One region of the Microbacterium endophyticum genome, then DNA from elsewhere that is predicted to be linked to it. Evidence: predicted binding sites of a transcription regulator. Region 1 holds the regulator's gene; the other holds the start of a gene.
What was found. Region 1 encodes LexA, which represses DNA repair genes until DNA is damaged. Its sites were predicted from a motif close to TCGAACANNTGTTCGA; they were not measured.
Positions count from the first base shown of each region.

Region 2: the regulator LexA is predicted to act here: its motif matches at 3,279-3,294, upstream of G6N83_RS06465 (HNH endonuclease signature motif containing protein).

Region 1 is NZ_CP049255.1:391,916-397,900, forward strand. Features, by position in the region: gene hisH (imidazole glycerol phosphate synthase subunit HisH) at 1-471, opposite strand, end outside; gene hisB (imidazoleglycerol-phosphate dehydratase HisB) at 468-1,088, opposite strand; gene G6N83_RS01905 (histidinol-phosphate transaminase) at 1,085-2,122, opposite strand; gene G6N83_RS01910 (LysM peptidoglycan-binding domain-containing protein) at 2,233-2,613, opposite strand; gene lexA (transcriptional repressor LexA) at 2,872-3,555, shown strand; gene G6N83_RS01920 (hypothetical protein) at 3,609-4,970, shown strand; gene G6N83_RS01925 (S9 family peptidase) at 4,971-5,985, shown strand, end outside.
Region 2 is NZ_CP049255.1:1,394,589-1,400,573, forward strand. Features, by position in the region: gene purB (adenylosuccinate lyase) at 1-418, shown strand, start outside; gene G6N83_RS06450 (SRPBCC family protein) at 435-815, opposite strand; gene G6N83_RS06455 (amino acid transporter) at 868-1,206, opposite strand; gene G6N83_RS06460 (acyl-CoA synthetase) at 1,203-1,853, opposite strand; gene G6N83_RS06465 (HNH endonuclease signature motif containing protein) at 1,958-3,268, opposite strand; gene G6N83_RS06470 (glycosyltransferase) at 3,476-4,588, shown strand; gene nhaA (Na+/H+ antiporter NhaA) at 4,598-5,985, opposite strand, start outside.

The DNA.
Region 1 (5,985 bases):
AAGGTGCCACGCCTGAGCGGCGAACGAGTGCACGAAGTAGAAGCGCTCGTGCTCGATGCCCCGGAAGAGCTGCGAATTCTCACCTGCACGAACGGTGTCCCATCCCATGTGCGGCAGAATCGGCGCGTCGAGCTCCGTCACGACTCCTGGCCACTGCCCCAGTCCCTCGGTGTCCTCGCCCCGCTCGACCCCGCGGCCAAAAAGTACCTGCATCCCGACGCAGATTCCGAGAACCGGACGCCCCCCGGCAAGGCGACGGTCAATGAGTTCGTCGCCTCGGCTCGCTCGCAGCGCGTCCATGACGGCGCGGTACGCACCGACTCCCGGAACAACGAGTCCGTCAGCATCGGTAACGAGCGCGCGATCTTTGGTAAGGCGGGCATCTGCACCAGCGGCGATGAGCGCCTTGACCGCTGAGTGCACGTTTCCCGAACCGTAGTCGAGAACTGCAACAACGGGCCTATCACTCACAGGGCACCTTTCGTGCTGGGAACACCCTCGATCAGTGGATCGAGGGACTTCGCTTGACGGAAAGCGCGGGCGAAGGCCTTATATTCCGCTTCCGCAATGTGATGAGGATCGCGTCCGCCCAGCACACGAATGTGCACTGTGAGAGCTGCGTGAAAACTGATCGCTTCGAAGCTGTGTCGCACCAGCGCGCCGGTGAAGTGCCCGCCAATTAAGTGGTGTTCGAAGCCAATCGGTTCCCCGGAGTGTACGAGGTAAGGGCGTCCGCTGATATCTACCACCGCCTGCGCGAGGGCTTCATCTAGCGGGACGAGGGCGTCACCGTAACGCGAGATACCCGCTTTATCGCCGAGGGCCGTGCGGATGGCTTGCCCGAGAACGATCGACACGTCTTCGACGGTGTGGTGAGCGTCGATGTGGGTATCACCGGAGGCGCGCACTGTCAGGTCGGTGAGCGAGTGCTTGGCGAAAGCAGTGAGCATGTGATCGAAAAACGGCACACTCGTGTCAATCGCGCTGCGGCCGCTACCGTCGAGATCGAGCTCGAGCTCGACATGAGATTCACTGGTTTCGCGGTGCACAGCGGCGGTTCTAGTAGCCACGGGAGTCGAGGACGTCATGAGCCTGAGTGTACCGACGCCAGCGCGTCGAGGAATGCCGTCGTCTCCTCATCAGTGCCTGCTGATACCCGCAAGTGACCGGGAATTCCGACATCACGGATGAGTACGCCACGGTCATAGAGCGCCTGCCATGTAACGGACGTATCTTCGACACCGCCGAAGAGCACGAAGTTGGTCCATGAAGCGTGTGCCTCATATCCGAGCGCCTCGACGGTGGCAGAAATACGGTCGCGCTGCGACACGATTTCGTCGACCATCTGCAGCATTACCGGTGCATGGCGAAGTGCCGCAGTAGCTGCAGCCTGCGTAAGGCTACTGAGGTGATAGGGAAGTCGTACGAGACGCAACGCATCTGTTACCGCCGGGTCTGCCGCGAGGTATCCCACTCGCGCGCCAGCGAACGCAAACGCCTTGCTCATTGTGCGCGACACGATGAGTCGTTCGCGACCCGGCAGTAGTGTCAGCGCCGATCGTTCCTCGCGAGGAGCGAACTCTTGATATGCCTCATCGACAACGACAATCCCTGGAGCGACCTCGTATACCGCCTCGATGACGTCGAGGGGCATCGGAGTACCCGTCGGGTTATTCGGAGAGCAGAGAAAGACCACATCGGGTGCGGCCTCTCGCACCTGCGATGCGGCGCTGTGAGCGGTCAGGGAAAAGTCAGAATCCCGCTGACCGGCAACCCATGCTGTCCCCGAAGCGCGGGCGAGCAAGGGGTACATCGAGTATGTGGGCGCAAAGCTCATTGCGCTTCGTCCTGGGCCGGCGAATGCTTGCAACACATGTTGCAGGACTTCATTCGAACCGTTTGCTGCCCAAATTTGATCTGCGGTCAAACCATGACCGAGATACTCCGCGAAGCCTTCTCGCAGTGCTGTGAATTCCCGGTCCGGATACCGGTTGATGTCACGAAGAGCCAGCGCAATCGAATCGAGGATGTCATCAGCAACATCAGCCGGGACTGGGTGCGTGTTCTCGTTGACGTTGAGCGCCACAGGGAGGGGCGCCTGAGGTGCACCGTAGGGGGTCATCCCGCGCAAGTCATCGCGGAGGGGCAGGTCTTCTAGACGAACGCTCACCCGCTCTATGGTACTTCCGCACCGCGGGTCCTCTTCAAAGTTGAGAGAGACGAGGTACCCGGCTATTGCGCTGCGGAGTATTCAGACGGAATAGCGAGCGTTTGACCTGCCGCGACCACGGCGCCATCGAGCGAGTTGAAACGGATGAGTGCATCGACGACATCGCGAGGATCAGCCGCCGGGGCGATCTCCTCAGCAATCGCCCAGAGCGTGTCACCTGTAGCGACAGTGATCGTCTCGAAAGTGCCAATAGCTGCACCGTTGTCACGTGAAGCAAGCGCTGATCCTCCACTGAGCAGCGCGAATGCCAACGCGACGGCGATCGGCGTCGCAGCAACCGACAGCAGAACGCGGCGTCCGCGCTGCGTCATACGCAAGCGTGTTGCAGTGTGACGCGTGGCTGGCGCGGTGGACAAGAAAGGTGATGCGCTGATCGTGGTCATTCTGACTCCCATCTGGCGAGGAAGTTTCGTACTGAGCACTCGGCCAGGAGCACTCAGTACGAACTTCTCTTCCGAAGCTATCTTCGATTTACAAAACAGTCAAGCTGCAACTACTTCGGAAACCGATCGAACGCGACACGCGGCACGTTGTGCATGTTCAGGCTCAAATACGGATACCGTTTCGATACACGGAGCACATCACCAACCTCCGACATTCGAATACCGCTGCCGGACGGCCGCGAGACGGGAGCCATCATCATGAGCGACACATCCGCCGGCGCACAGCGTCCGCAGACCCGTCGGCGCAAGAGCCTGAGCGACAAGCAGATCGCGATTCTCGAAGTTATTCAGCGCTCGATCAGCGCTCACGGGTACCCGCCGAGCATGCGCGAAATCGGTGACGCCGTGGGGCTCAAATCGTTGTCAAGCGTTACTCATCAGCTCAATCAACTTGAGTTGAGCGGCTACCTGCGGCGCGACGCTGGAAAGACTCGAGCAATGGAAGTATTGATCGATCTCCCCGGCGTTTCCGGCGAGAATCCAGCCGACTCAGCGCCGCCCGTCGGCGACGCCGCTCTTGTCCCGCTGGTGGGGCGGATTGCGGCCGGTGTTCCGATCACTGCGGAGCAGCAGGTCGATGAGATCTTTCCGCTCCCCCGCCAGCTCGTCGGAAAGGGCGATCTCTTCATGCTGAAGGTGTCGGGAGAGTCCATGATCGATGCCGCGATCTGTGACGGCGACTGGGTGGTCATTCGTTCGCAGCCAACAGCAAACAACGGCGACATCGTGGCCGCGATGCTCGACGGCGAAGCGACGGTCAAGGCATTCCGCCAGCGTGACGGCCACACCTGGCTGCTCCCCCGTAACAGCGCGTTCGAGCCTATCCTCGGTGACGAGGCCGTTGTCCTCGGGAAAGTCGTCGCAATCCTCCGCGCGGTGTAGCGCGATACCGAGAGATCGCTAGTCTGGGCGTCAACCAGGGGAAGGTTGAGCACATGACCACTGAGCTTGACGAGCTGCGAACGAAGATCGCGCTGTTGCAGGCCGAGAATGCGTCACTGCGAGATAGCTCTTTGACCGTGAGCAGTCAGAATGCTTTCAGCGAGAAGCGACGCCACAGTTGGTGGCGTGGACTCATCTCGGCGCTCTGCCTCACGATGGCGGCCGTCATCATTCCAGTGTCTGTCGTTGGCAGCTGGGCACGCGTGCAGCTCGTCGACGAAGACAGCTTCGTGTCGACGTTTGCCCCGCTGATCGATGATCCCGGAGTTCAGACAGTGATCATCGACCAGGCCACGGCGGCAATCGACAATGCCGTAGATATCGATGGGTTGACGAATGATCTTTTCGACGGACTCAGCACGCTGGATCTTCCGGCAGCGGCAAGCAGCGCGGTCGATCTTCTTCGCGCTCCCGCAGCTGCTGGCGTAAAGAGCCTCATCGAGTCGTCGATTTCGCAGATCGTTAGCTCTGATGCCTTTTCTTCTGTGTGGCGGACAGCACTAGAAGCAAGCCATAAATCGCTGGTAGCGGTGGCGACCAACGATGGGTCGGGAGCAGTCTCGATAGACGACAAAGGTCAGCTCGGCATCCAACTCGGACCAATCATCGAAGAACTCAAGACCCGAATGACCGACAGGGGCTTCAGTTTCGCCTCAGCGATCCCCGCGATCGACACGACGATCGTGATCGCGCAGTCCGATGCACTGCTAGCTCTCAGTGCGGTCTACAACCTCGCGGCAACCGTCGGCTACTGGCTGCCGTTCGCCGCCATGGCGATGTTGGCTATCGGCATTTTGATCGCACGGCGACGAACAACTGCCCTCATGGGTGCCGGAATCGGTATTGCGCTCGGTGCCGGTGCGCTCGCAGCGACCCTCACTGGTGCCAATGTGGTCATTGGCCTCAACGCTGGCTCCATCGGAATACCTGCGGCGACCCTGCAGTCCGTCTATTTCATCGTCGTCGGAGGCATGCGGGATACCGCGCTCGTACTCGTTTTCCTTGGCGTGGTCGTTGCCCTCGCCGCTTGGCTCAGTGGTAGGTGGAGCCCCGCGGTGCGCACTCGCGCCCTGGGCGACTCACTAACAACGAGTGCGCGTCGAGGGCTGCAGCGCCGCGGCCTCAACACCGGCGTTTTCGGGATCTGGCTCGCACAGCAACGAATTCTGGTGCGAATTATCCTTATCGCTCTGACCGTTCTCACCCTGTTTTTCCTACGCCCCCTCACATTCGGCGATGTCATCCTGACCGCTGCAATCGGGCTGATGACGTGGCTTATCGTGTCTCTTTTGAGCCGCCAACCTTCGGACGCCGAATCGAGCGTCACTTCTGTCGACGCGCCAGTGGAGAGCTAAGTGCCGAAACAACTCCCGTATGGTTCCTGGCCTTCACCACTCAGCGCGTCCGATGCAGCCACATCTTCTGCTCGTTTTGACGGTGCACGGTTCGTTGGTGACGACGTCTGGTGGGGTCAAGGACTCCCAGCAGAAGGCGGACGCACGACCGTACGCCGTCGACGCGTCAACGGCGCGGTCGAAGACATCCTGCCTGCCCCGTGGAATGCACGTTCCCGGGTACACGAGTACGGTGGCGGCGCGTGGACCGTCACAACCAGCGGAATTCTTCTCTTCAGCGAACGTTCCGACGATCGTGTCTGGGCGATGGAGCCTGGGAGCTCGCCATACCCGCTGACCCCTGTCGAAGAGGGAGCCCGCTATGGTGGTCTTCGCTTCGACGCTGACGTGTTGCTTGCGGTACGTGAGCGTCACACTTCCGAACGAAAAGTGCCAGCACGCGACATCGTGAGCATCCCCCTCGATGGCTCAGCTGCCCGCAGCGAGAACGCACTGCGCGTGCTGGCATCCGGCTCTGATTTCGCGGCCCAGCCTGCCCTGTCGCCGGATGGCACCCTCCTTGCCTGGATAGCGTGGAACCACCCCGACATGCCCTGGGACCAAACCACACTTCGCATAACGACTCTTGCGGGCTCCGACATCGGCTCGACCATCGTGGTAGCCGGCGGCAGCGGTTCCGCGCCGCTCCAGCCGGTGTGGAGCAGCCCGACGGAGATCACGTTCTGCGACGATCCGACCGGTCGTTGGAACCTGTGGCGATACCGAATTGGTCATGCCCCCGAGCCAGTCGCCCCCGCAGACGCGGACACCGGGGGCGGGCTCTGGGTTCTCGGCGCTCGCTGGTTCGCGACGCTAGAAGACGGGCGAGTCGTTTGCCTTCGCACGAACGGTTCCGACGATGTCGTCGTGGTCGATCCCAAGTCATCAAGCGCGCGAAAGCTCGACCTACCTCTGTCGTCTCAGCTCAACGTCGAGGACTCCCGGGGCACCAAGGTTTTGATCACCGGCTCGGGCG
Region 2 (5,985 bases), 1.0 Mb from region 1:
GTCGCAGACTCTTGTGACGTCACGGATGCAGCGCGACCTTACCGACTCGACTACTCAGCGAAACATCGGGGTCGCTTTCGGGCATTCGCTGCTCGCGCTCGACAACCTGCGTCGCGGTCTTGGCGAAATTTCGCTGTCTCGCGATGTGTTGCTTGCGGACCTCGACGTGAACTGGGAAGTGCTCGCGGAAGCTATTCAGACGGTTGTTCGCGCTGAGATCGCTGCCGGGCGCTCCAAGATCACCGATCCGTACGCGCTCCTGAAAGACCTCACACGCGGTCGTCGAGTGGGCGCTCTTGAGCTTGCCGAGTTCGTGCGTGGTCTCGACATCGGGGATGACGCGCGTCAGCGGCTACTCGCGCTCACGCCAGCGACCTACACCGGCCTTGCCGCAAGCGTCGTCGACGAACTGCTGTAGCGGATCTAGCGACTCTCTAGCCCTGCGAGCCGAAGTGGCTCGCGAGTCGCTCTAGGTCTGCTGCGACCATCTCGACGTCGCGCGCGAATTCTTCGTCGGTGAGTTCGATCTGACGAACGGTGAAGACGACCTCGGAACCGTCTGGATGCGCGAGCACGCGCATGGCGTTCGTCACCACGGTGCCCGATGGCAATGTGACGTCGTGGTCGAGAACGCCGAGGGCGTTGGGTTCGACGAAACGAATCTTTACTCGACCCATCGGCGAGTCAACGAGCAGAGCGTCACCATCGCGAACGACGTCCGCGAGAGCGAGACCGGCGGCCCACGTCGGCAAATTGTCGACGTTCGACGCGAACGCGTACACCTCGTGCGGCGTTGCCGAGATCACTCTGCTCACGTGATGACTTCTCATCGCACCAGCATCCCACCGCGGCGGGACCGATTTGGGCTTACTGTCGCTCGGGTGTCTCGTCGTCGTTCGACGCCGATTCGGAGGAGTCCGTGGTTTCTTCAGGCGGCAGCAGCACGGCGCGGTCGACGGTTTTCTCGATTTGGGCTGGGTCAACGGCGAGCACGAGAAGCGCCATTATGACGAGCGTGACGATGAAGGTCACTCCAGCGACCACGAGGCCTACCATGATCGCGCGCTGGATCTCATCGGCTGGGCGCGCTTGAAAGGCACCCATGGAGACCAGCGCAACAATGCCGCCAAAGAGCGCGGCGACGAACGCGAGACCAACCAGTTGCGCGGGCTTCATGAGGTCTCGACGTGTCGGACGATCTGTCATGCCGTGCCTCCCGGCTTTTCGGTCTGCGCGGATTCGACGGATGCTGGTCGGGGCGAAAGTGCCGCGATAGCGAGAAACACTGCCACGAGCGCCGCGTACGCACCGAGTAATCCGACACCAATAGTGATCCCGGTGAGGGTGAAGGTTTGACCGGCATCCTCGATGTAGTACTGCAGGGCGTACTGGACCGGCACGAACAGGAGCGCCACGCCGAGAGCGAGAGTCAGGATGCCGACGGTCAGCGAATCCCGAAACTCATTCTTGACGACAGTCGACGTTGCGCGCTTGCGGCCGAGCCATCCGGCGATGGTTTCGACGAGGCCTGTCACGAGTGCCCAGCTGATGACAACGCTGAAGAAAAGTGTTGCGGTGCGTAGGCCCGCGATGCCACTTGCCATTCCCGCGATTGCGGCGAAGACACCGAGCGTGATTGCGGGCCAGCGTGTGCCGGCCGCATAGACGAGCCATGACGCCAGCAACAGCACAATGCCGGTCGCGATGGCGAACCCGCTGAAGACGCTAAGCCCCACCGACGCCGAGTGGTCAGGCGAAAAAGTGATCATCAGGGCAGCGAGCGCTGCGAAAGCGGCGCGCGCCATTTGCACGTGGCGAACTTCGAAAGTTCGGGGTTCGGGCGTTGATGACACGATAATTCCTGGGCGCAGCGGTTTCCCCGGCGAGTTCAGGGGATGACTCCAGTCTAAGTCTTGACGCGGTGGGCGTTACCCGGGAAGAAGTGGGCGCTATACCGTCAGGTGGGCGGGTCTGGTTCGAATGCGACGCCGGGTGGTTTATCCGTGTAGTTGCGCCCGGTCGGTGATGTCCACTCGAGGACTCCGTCGCCGCGTTGTTTCACCGTCCACCGGCTCGCGTGTTTCAAACTGTGGTGTCTTCGGCACAGATGCGCGAGGTTGTGTTGATGGGTCGGCCCGCCGAGCGCTGCATCCACTGTGTGGTCGATATCGCACCGGTGGGTGGGCATGCGGCATCCGACGAACCTGCAGTGCTGATCCCTAGCCCGAAGTTGCCGTTTGAGTTGATCGTTCGGTCGATACCGGTCAACCGAGACCACGGTTCCGGTGACGGGATGCGTGAACACGCGATCCCACCCCGGCGCAGTACCCGCGAGGCGCCGGGCACTTTCCGGATCTACCAGGCTGAGGCCGGATAGGTCCGCGGGTGTCGATGAGGATCCCGCGAGCGTCGTCGCGGGAACCGTGACCTGCACGATCGCCTTGATCGCTCCCAGCCCGCCGCAGTCATCCCCCGCGAGTGGGTCGAGGCTCGGTACTGATGTCAGCAGCATGTCGGAGAACAGGTCGGCGCGGATCTGATCCGTCGTCCGCCGATCATCCACCGGCTCGTCTTCGGTGTGAAGTTTCGTGCCGTAGTCCGACCGTCCCGCTCGGAAGTCTTTCAACGCCCGCGCCTGCTGCGTGAGCCGGTTGAAGATCCCATGCGCTTGCACCGACGGCAACACCGCGTTCAGCGCACTCATCCCATCCGCGAGATCAAACAGTCGCACCGTACGGGTCGCGTTCGCATCATCGAAGCGTTCCTGCAGCGTCCGCGGCTGTGCTTTCTCCGCAAGTGCTGCAGCGAAGCCTCGCAGCCTGCCCGGGGTCTCGACCTCAGCGACCACCACTACTTCGTGGTCGTACCGGGATTTGGCTGCGGCATCCGTGAGGTTCACGCCCGCCCGCAATACTTCTTGCACATGACGCTCCGAAATGCGACCCGCACTCCACGACGCGAACGTCTCTGGGTACGCCCCAGTCACTTCGATCGCGTCGTCGATCCGTGCCTGCGCGGTGCGATCCGACAACCGCAACGCCGCCCCAACTTCTGCCGCAACCGCACGCATCGGAATCTCCCGATCACGTGAATCACGCGATGTCATCCGCCGCATCTGCGCAAGCGCGATGCGTCCCATGTTCGCGAGAACCTCGGCGCGTGCCGCCTGCATCTGAGTGATCTGTTGATCGAACGAAATCAACGTCGCCACGGACGCAGACAGCTCGTGGGCTTCTGCTTCTTGTTGCTCGGTTTCGTTCTCTGACATGCTCCAAGTATCGAACATATCTCCGACATTGACCCCGTCGAATCAGCCCGAAAAGCCCCGGTGTGGATAACTTTCTTGAAAAACTTTTGGGGAGAAGAAGAAGAGAGATATCGATCAGAACCCTTCGCCTCCGCGCAGGCTCACGTCACAACGGGGAGGCAAGTTCTGATCACCGAAACATTGATCATTGACGCATATTCTTGGGCTGTGCGTGCTCTTTGCTCTTTCGCCGGTGGTGCGGGCCATCTACTCCCGCAGATGCCGCTGCTGCGCGAGATGGCCGCGGCAGGGCATGAGCTCACCCTGATCGGACGTTCGTCTGGCGCCCAAGCGGCTCCGGCTGGCATCTTTCGCCGTATCGTGACGCGCGATGATCGTCGCTCGTCTCCCGCCCAACAGATCACCTCGCTACTACCGGTGAACCGCGAGGCCGAGGTCGACGTCGTGGCTCAATATTTCGCTGGCGACGCTGCACTCAGCTCATTTGAAGCGGCTGCAGCCTGCGCCGCGACAGCAGACGTTGTCATCTGCGACGAACTCGACTTTGGGGCGATGGCGGCAGGTGCGGAAGCCGGGATTCCTGTTGTCGTTGTATCCGTCATTGCATCAGGAGCACTCGTCCGCGAGAGCCGTGTCGGCGACGCACTGCGACGACTCTCCGTCGATCTGGGACTTTCCGCGCAGCTGAGGCTACATGGTGATCTCTTTGTCATTCCTTTCGCGCCAAGAATGCGTGCGGCGGAGTTTCCGCCACCTCCACACACAACGTGGATGCGCCCTGACCGCGGGCCAGAACCCCACCCGAACGGGTCAATAGTTGCGACGCTAGGAACCGAATTCAACACCGAATCCGGGGATCTCTTCGACCGCATTCTTGGTGCCCTCGCCACGCTCGACGTTCCAGCGGTTGTCACAATCGGTAGTGACCTCGATGCGTCCCGCTTCGGACGACAGCCAGCGCACATCCGCATAGAGAGGTTCGTCGATCTCGAAGCGTTGATTCCGCGTGCCAGTGTCGTTCTTCATCACGGAGGTAGCGGCATGTTCATGCGATCAGTATCGGGCGGTGCGCCCCAAATCGTATTTCCGATGGGCGCCGATCAACCCTTCACAGGTGACCGCGTGGAATACCTTGGTGTGGGAACTGTCCTCAACGCACTTACTGCGGATTCCGCCCTGATCGCATCGGCTGCGGGAGCGCTGATGGAGGATGCCGCAACTCGCGCACGCGTGTTGGACCTGCGCGCAGAGGCTCTCGCTCTTCCGGCTCCAACAGCCGCATTCAACGCGGTGCAGGCTCTCGTCACCCGCCCCCATTAGCCCTTCGGCCTATTGCCCCTCGATCGCGCGAATGAGCGATGCTGAATCGTACGGGCCGATGTGGCGTTTCTCGCCGATGAAGAACGTAGGGGTGCTGTGTAGGTCCATCAGTTCGGCATCGAGTCGATCATCTTCCACTCGACGAGCAGCGTCGGCAGAATGCAGATCGGCGCTGAATCTCGCAATATCGAGCCCGATCTCTTCGGCTCGTCGGCGCAAGCCATCTTCGTCGAGTTCGTCTTGGTGTGCGAACAGCAACGGTGCGAAATCGAAGAATCGGTCCTGCAACGCTGAAGCCTCTGCCGCCTGCGCGGCAAGAGTGGCATGGGGGTGCACACTACTGAGCGGCAAGTGCCGGTAGACCCAGCGCAGTTCTTCGCCGAAGTGTGCGAGCACGGCGTCCACTGATCCGGTCGCACGACTGCAGAACGGGCACTCAAAGTCGGCGTATTCCACGATTGTGTAGCGCGCATCGACCGGCCCGCGAATGTGGTCGCGTGCCGGGTCAACAGGTCGGTTGAGCACGGCACCAACTGCCCGCGGCGGCCGCAACCGGTCGCCCACGAACAGGATCGCCCAGCCCAGAGCGAAGGCAATAACGGATGCCGCCAACACCCCGACCCGGGCAAGATCCTGCTGATCGGGGTCACTGATCGCCAGTGGCACAAGGAACAGCGCAATGGTGAACCCGATGCCCGACAGTGCGGCACCACCGCCGACACGTCGGAGGGTGAGCCCGGGGGCGAGCTCGCCGACGCCGAGGCGCTTCATGAGCGTTGTCGCACCGGTGATACCGATGAATTTTCCTCCGACGAGGGCCACGATGATGCCCCACGTGATCGGCGAGGTGACGGCGGCTGTCAGAACCTCGACGTCGATGTGGACGCCTGCGTTCGCGAGGGCAAAGATCGGCAGCACCCCGAGCTGAATGTACGGCCGCCACGCTGAGTCGATCCGCTCGTTGATCGAGAGCGCACCTCGCACCGTGCGCTGCAGGGCAGACGCATACGCCGGGTTCGGCGACTCACGGAAGGCCTGCGTGAGGTCGGCTGTGCGTTCGACCTCGGCGCGACGCGGCGAAAACACCGGAATGATAAGCGCTACCGCAACACCCGCGAGCGTTGCGTGCACACCCGACGCCGACACGGCGACCCACAGCGCGATGCCACCAATGGCGTAGGCGATGCCGGTGCCAGCAGGCAACCAGCGCACAAACGCAAGCAAAACCAAGAGCACAATGGCGATAGCCAGCGGCAGCAGGCTGATGCCTTCGTTGTAGAACACAGCGATCACGATGAGCGCGCCAACGTCATCGACGACCGCGAGCGTCAACAAAAAGGTGCGTAGGCGTGCCGGATGCTTCGGCCCAATCAGTGCGAGGGCACCGAGTAAGAACG